DNA from 2 places in the Streptomyces fradiae ATCC 10745 genome. Region 2 is predicted to be linked to the other one. Evidence: riboswitches for the same ligand, from Rfam matches in the RefSeq annotation. Region 2 holds a riboswitch; the other holds the start of a gene.
The links. A riboswitch is a leader RNA that binds a small molecule or an ion and turns the genes downstream of it on or off. The one in region 2 is predicted to bind cobalamin.
Positions count from the first base shown of each region.

Region 1: another riboswitch for cobalamin. It lies ahead of CP974_RS20765 (ribonucleoside-diphosphate reductase subunit alpha); the one in region 2 lies ahead of CP974_RS24075 (GHMP family kinase ATP-binding protein).

Region 1 covers NZ_CP023696.1:4,615,965-4,619,203, reverse strand. Annotated here, with positions in the region: gene CP974_RS20775 (hypothetical protein) at 1-58, opposite strand, end outside; gene CP974_RS20770 (GNAT family N-acetyltransferase) at 228-743, shown strand; cobalamin riboswitch at 780-910, shown strand; gene CP974_RS20765 (ribonucleoside-diphosphate reductase subunit alpha) at 1,054-3,239, shown strand, end outside.
Region 2 covers NZ_CP023696.1:5,463,116-5,466,354, forward strand. Annotated here, with positions in the region: gene CP974_RS24070 (cysteine synthase family protein) at 1-800, opposite strand, end outside; gene CP974_RS24075 (GHMP family kinase ATP-binding protein) at 797-1,867, opposite strand; cobalamin riboswitch at 2,225-2,457, opposite strand; gene CP974_RS24080 (NADP-dependent oxidoreductase) at 2,678-3,239, opposite strand, start outside.

The sequences.
Region 1 (3,239 bases), 850 kb from region 2:
CCTCCAGTTCGCGGTGGGTTTCCGAGTCGGTGCGGAAGCTGATCGTCTTCGGCGTCATTCCTCCAGTGTAATACGAAACGCATTACACGGTGCGTCACGAGGGCAGCCGAGGCAGACTGCCCGACATGGACACCGCTCGCCTCGCCCCCGGCACATCGGTCGCACATACCCCCTCCACCCCCACTCTCATGGTGCCGCACGGCTCAAACGCACCGCACTCCCCAGTCATGTCACCTGATCCCGGCTTCGCCATCCGCCCCGTACGGTCCGGCGAGCACCAGGCGCTCGGCGAGATCAGCGCCTGCGCCTACCTCGACGGCGGGCTCCTCGCCCACGGGGCCGACGACCCGTACCTGGACGTGCTGCGCGACGTGCCGCGCCGGGCCGCCGAGGCGGAGGTGCTGGTCGCGGTGGACGTGGACGGCACCCTCCTCGGCGGGGTCACGTTCGTGTCGCGCGGCGGCGCCCCGTGGGCGGACATCGCGGGCCCGGACGAGGCCGAGTTCCGGGTCCTCGCCGTCTCCGGCGCGGCGCGCGGGCGGGGCGTGGGCGAGGCGCTCGTACGGGCGTGCGCGGACCGGGCGCGCGCCCGCGAGGGGTGCCTGCGCCTCGTCCTGTCGGTCACCCCACAGGCCGTCGCGGCCCGGCGGCTGTACGACCGGACGGGCTTCGCCAGGGCCCCGCACCGGGACTGGGAGCCCTTGCCCGGCCTGCCACTCCTCGCGTACGAGATGACACTCTGACACAACATGTGGGGGGTGCCGTAACGACCGCCCCCCACATGTATGCTCATCCTCGCTGCCGCGGCAGGGGAATCCGGTGCGAGTCCGGAACTGTCCCGCAACGGTGTACCGGTGTGCCCTACGCGTACCCCGCAAGTCCGACGACCTGCCGGCAGCGCACGCGGACCATCCGGTCCGGGTGCCCAGACGTCCGGGCCTCGCGGAGTGGGCCGGCGGACGCGGTCACGCACGCCCCCGTGCCCGGGGCTCACGCGCGCCCGCTCCCGCCTCCCGCCGCGCGGCCCCGAGCCGAGCGAGGGAGAGCCCCCACGTGACCATCGCGCCAGCGGATCCGGCCTCAGCCACCGAAGCCGACGCCACCCGAGGCGACGCCGCCGGAGGCGACGCCCCCGGCACCGCGCTGCTGCGGACCCTGACCGACCTCACCGCGGACCTTCCCGACGCCGACCCCGGCCGGGTCGCCGCCGCCGCCCTGCGCGGCCGGCACGCCGGTTCCGACGAGGCCGAGCTGCGGGAGCTGGCGACCGAGGCGGCGGCCGGCCTGATCGCCGAGGACCCGGCGTACTCCCGGCTCGCCGCCCGCCTGCTGGCCCGCACGATCCGCGACGAGGCGGCCGGCCAGGGCGCCGTGGCGTTCTCGGCGTCGGTCGCCGTCGGCCACCGCGAGGGGCTCATCGCCGACCGGACCGCCGACTTCGTCGCCCGCCACGCCGACCGGCTGGACGCGGTGGCCGACCCGGCGGCCGACGACCGCTTCGGCTACTTCGGGCTGCGCACCCTGTACTCCCGCTACCTGCTGCGCCACCCGATCACCCGGAAGGTCGTCGAGACCCCCCAGCACTTCCTGCTGCGGGTGGCCTGCGGCCTGGCCGAGGACGACTCGGAGCGGGCGCTCGCCGAGGTGGAGGCGCTGTACGGGCTGATGAGCCGCCTCGACTACCTGCCGTCCTCCCCCACCCTCTTCAACTCGGGCACCCGCCACCCGCAGATGTCGTCCTGCTACCTCCTGGACTCCCCGCAGGACGAGCTGGACTCCATCTACGACCGCTACCACCAGGTGGCACGGCTGTCGAAGCACGCGGGCGGCATCGGCCTGTCGTACTCCCGCATCCGCTCGCGCGGTTCGCTCATCCGCGGCACCAACGGGCACTCCAACGGCATCGTGCCGTTCCTGAAGACGCTCGACGCCTCGGTCGCCGCCGTGAACCAGGGCGGCCGCCGCAAGGGCGCCGCCGCCGTCTACCTGGAGACGTGGCACTCCGACATCGAGGAGTTCCTGGAGCTGCGCGACAACACGGGCGAGGACGCCCGGCGCACCCACAACCTGAACCTGGCCCACTGGGTCCCGGACGAGTTCATGCGCCGGGTCCAGGCGGACGCCGAGTGGTCGCTGTTCTCCCCGTCGGACGTGCCGGAGCTGGTCGACCTGTGGGGCGACGCCTTCGACGCCGCCTACCGGGCCGCCGAGGCGAAGGGCCTGGCCCGCAAGACGATGCCGGCCCGCGACCTGTACGGCCGGATGATGCGGACGCTCGCGCAGACCGGCAACGGCTGGATGACGTTCAAGGACGCCGCGAACCGCACCGCCAACCAGACGGCCGAGCCCGGCCACACGGTCCACTCCTCGAACCTGTGCACCGAGATCCTGGAGGTCACGGGCGACGGCGAGACGGCGGTCTGCAACCTGGGCTCGGTGAACCTGGGCGCGTTCGTCGCCGGGGACTCCATCGACTGGGAGCGGCTGGACGAGACCGTCCGCACCGCCGTCACCTTCCTCGACCGGGTCGTCGACATCAACTTCTACCCGACCGAGCAGGCCGCCCGGTCCAACTCCCGCTGGCGGCCGGTGGGCCTGGGCGCGATGGGCCTCCAGGACGTCTTCTTCAAGCTGCGGCTGCCCTTCGACTCGCCGGAGGCCCGCGCCCTGTCCACGCGGATCGCCGAGCGGATCATGCTCGCCGCGTACGAGGCGTCCGCCGACCTGGCCGAGCGCAGCGGCCCGCTCCCGGCCTGGGACAAGACCCGCACCGCGCGCGGCGTGCTGCACCCCGACCACTACGACGTGGAGCTGGCCTGGCCCGAGCGCTGGGCGGCGCTGCGCGAGCGCGTCGCGACGACCGGCATGCGCAACTCCCTGCTGCTGGCGATCGCCCCGACCGCGACGATCGCGTCCATCGCGGGCGTGTACGAGTGCATCGAGCCGCAGGTGTCCAACCTGTTCAAGCGCGAGACGCTGTCGGGTGAGTTCCTCCAGGTCAACTCCTACCTGGTGAACGAGCTCAAGGAGCTCGGCGTGTGGGACGCGCAGACCCGCGAGGCGCTGCGCGAGTCCAACGGCTCGGTGCAGGGCTTCACCTGGGTCCCCGCCGACGTGCGCGAGCTGTACCGCACGGCGTGGGAGATCCCGCAGCGCGGCCTGATCGACATGGCCGCCGCGCGCACGCCGTTCCTGGACCAGTCGCAGTCGCTGAACCTGTTCCTGGAGACCCCGACCAT
Region 2 (3,239 bases):
GTCGCGGCCAGGTACCCGGCGCCGGTGGACAGCCCGGCGAAGACGGCGTGGTCGCGCAGGAGGGCGACCGTGCCGGACATGGCGTGGGTGAAGTCCAGCCAGTGGAGGGCGTCGTAGAGGTGGTGGCGGACGTTGCCGAAGGGGATGGACGAGCCGATTCCGGCGATGATCGCCTCCGGGTCGTGGTGGTCCTGGCTGCCGAAGGTGACGCTGCCGAAGGGCTGGACGCCCACCAGCCGCACGGACGGGTCGCCGGCGCGCAGGCGTTCCACGAGGCCGCCCGTGGAGGCCCCGGAGCCGACCCCTCCGACGACGGTCAGCGGGGTCGCCGGGAACGCGGCCGCGATCCGGTCGGCGACCTCGTGGTAGCCGAGGTAGTGGACGTCGTCGTGGTACTGGCGCATCCAGTGCCAGTCGGGGTGCTCGGCGAGGAGCTCCTCCACCCGCCGCACCCGTAACTCCTGGTCCAGTTTGAGGTTCCGGGACGGCCTGACCTGCTCCACGGTGGCGCCGAGGATGTCGAGCTGGGCGCGGGTGGTGGTGTCGACGGTGGTGGACGCGACGATGTGGCAGCGCATGCCGTGGCGGTGGCAGGCGAGCGCCAGGGCGTGGGCGTAGATGCCGCTGGAGCTGTCGACCAGGGTCTGCCCCGGCCGGACCGCTCCCCGGTCCAGGAGGTGGCGGACGGCGGCGAGCGCCGAGTAGATCTTCATCGACTCGAACCGGATCAGGACGATGCGGTCGTCGAGCCGTACGAGGGCGGGGACCTTCAGGGCGTCGGCGATGTGGGGGTGGATCACCCGTAGCCTCCTTGGGCGAAGGAACACTGGTGGCCGAGCGAGTGGAAGAAGGCGGACAGCTCCGACTTGAGGCCGGCGTCGGGGCGGCCGGTGAAGAGGTAGCCGATCAGGCAGCCGGTGTGGGCGACGAAGACGCCGTCGGCGCCGAACCGCTCGCGGTGGGCGAGCACATGGTCGAACGACGCCTTGGGCAGCACGTCCTGCGACAGGGCGGCGCTGGTGGTGGCCGCCCGTGCGACGGCGGCCGGGTCGCCTGTGGAGAAACCTTTCAGCAGGTCGGTGAGGCACCGCTCGTACTCGTCGCCGCGCCGCCGGTAGTGGCGCAGCAGCGGGCCGGTGACGGCGGCGGTGTCGACCGTGCCCGGCTCGGTGACGTAGGCGGTGTGGAAGCCGATCTCCGTGCCGAGCCGGCGGACCACCCGGTGCCCGCCGCTGAGGTGCAGCGCGAACTCGTCGAGGAAGACGCTGTCCGCCCGCTCGATCGCCGCCAGGACGCGCAGGACCACGTCCGGGTCGTAGGGCAGGGCGAAGAGGCGGAACAGGCAGCGCAGGGTCGCCACGATGTCGGCGGTGGAACTCGCCATCCCCACGCCGACCCGCAGGTCGGAGTGGGCGCTCCAGCGGCCCGGCGGCAGCGTGAGCCCGAAGTGCTCCAGGAAGAGCCGCGCGGCCGTCGCGGACTTGCTCCCGAGGGGCAGCGGGTTCGGCGGGTGCGCGCCGGGGGTGAAGTGCACCCAGGAGTGGCGCTCCACGGGGAAGGACACGACGGCGATGTCCGGTACGGGGCCCGCCCGCAGCGGGCCCTGGTACAGCTCGCCCAGGGTGCCGTGGCAGACACCGGACACGGTCCGGCCGGGCGGGCGCCGCGCCTCGCGGGGCGCGGGGGCGGAGGCGGGCGCGGGCCCGGCCGCCTCGGCGGGGGGTGCCGGGGCGGGCGCGGCTCGGGTGGCGGCCGGTCGGGCGGTGGCGGTGGGGGCCTGGGCGGTACGAGCTTGGGCGGCCGCTCGGGCGGGGGCCGGTCCGGGCGGTGCGGCCTTGGTGGAGGCCGGTCCGGGCGGTGCCGCCATGGTGCGTGCCGGTCCGGGCGGTGCCGCCATGGTGCGTGCCGTCCCAGCCGACGGCCGCCCGGCCGCCGCACCGATGGAGGACGCCCCGGTCGTGGGCCCGGCCGCCGTCGGCGCCCCGGTCGATGGGGCACCGGCAGGGGGCGTGGCCCCGGCGGGTGTCAGCACCGCCCGGCCCGGTCCGCCCGGGGGTGGGCGCGGCACCCGGCGCGGGTGGCGGTAGCTCGCGTGGTCACGGACGCGTCCTCCTCCTGGTCCCGAGCCCCGAGCGGACCGGGAGGGAGGCAGGGTGCGGCACGCGCCGCGCAGCCGTCCGTACCGCCGACCCAGTCCTCGGGGTCACCGTGCACTGCCCGCACACGGGTGCGGGCGCAGTGGGCAGGTCTTCGGACTCGCGGGCTCGCCCACCGGATCACCGGTGGGCACCTACCGGCCGTCGCTTCCCAGGCCCGTCCGGGGCCCAGTGCTGGTGACGGCTTTCGTTCCCACTCACCGCTGCGGGACAGTCCCGGATTCGCACCGGGTTCCCTCTTGCGTCGCGCCGCCCCGAACCGGTCGGACAGGGGGCGCGAACCGACTGCACCGATCAGGGTAGGGCGGCCCGCGCGCGTACGGCAGGGGAGGGTCGCCGGTTGTCCGGAAGCGATCGGTCGGCACAGGGCGGCACGTGAGGCCCGTGGCTCCGGGCGGCCGGGGCGGCGGGGCGGCCGGGGCGGCCGGGGCGGCCGGGCGCCGCGTGGATGCGCCCGGCGGCCGAGGCCCCTCTCGGAGGCCGCCGAGGTCGGCGGTTCCGAGAGGCGGAGTTCGGACAGCTCACAGAGTGAGGACGAGCTTGCCCCGTACGCGCCCCTCCCGGCTCACGCGGTGCGCCTCCGCCGCCTGCTCCAGGGGCAGCGCCGACTGCACCTCGACGTGCACGGCGCCCGCGTCGACGAGCGCGCCGATCCGCCGCAGCGCCTCGCCGTCCGGGGTGACGATGACGCGCCGGGCCGTGACGCCGGGGAGGCGGTGCGCCTCGTCCACGGGCTCCGGCAGGGTGACGAGGGTGCCGCCGGGGCGCAGCAGCCGCCATGACGCGTGCTGCACCGGCCCCCCGACGGTGTCGAGGACGACGTCGTACGCGCCGTCGTGGGCGGCACCGGCGGTCCCTCCGCCCGCCGCGCGGTCGATCGGCTCGTCGACGCCGAGGCGGCGCAGGAAGTCCAGGTTGCGGGCGGACGCGGTGGCGGACACGCGGGCCCCCAGGTGGCGGGCGAACTGGACGGCGAAGTGGCCGACCCCGCCGGCGCCCGCGTGCACCAGGACCCGCGTGCCGGACCGCGCCCCCGCGGCCTCCAGCGCCTGCCACGCCGTCAGGGCGGCCAGCGGTACGGCG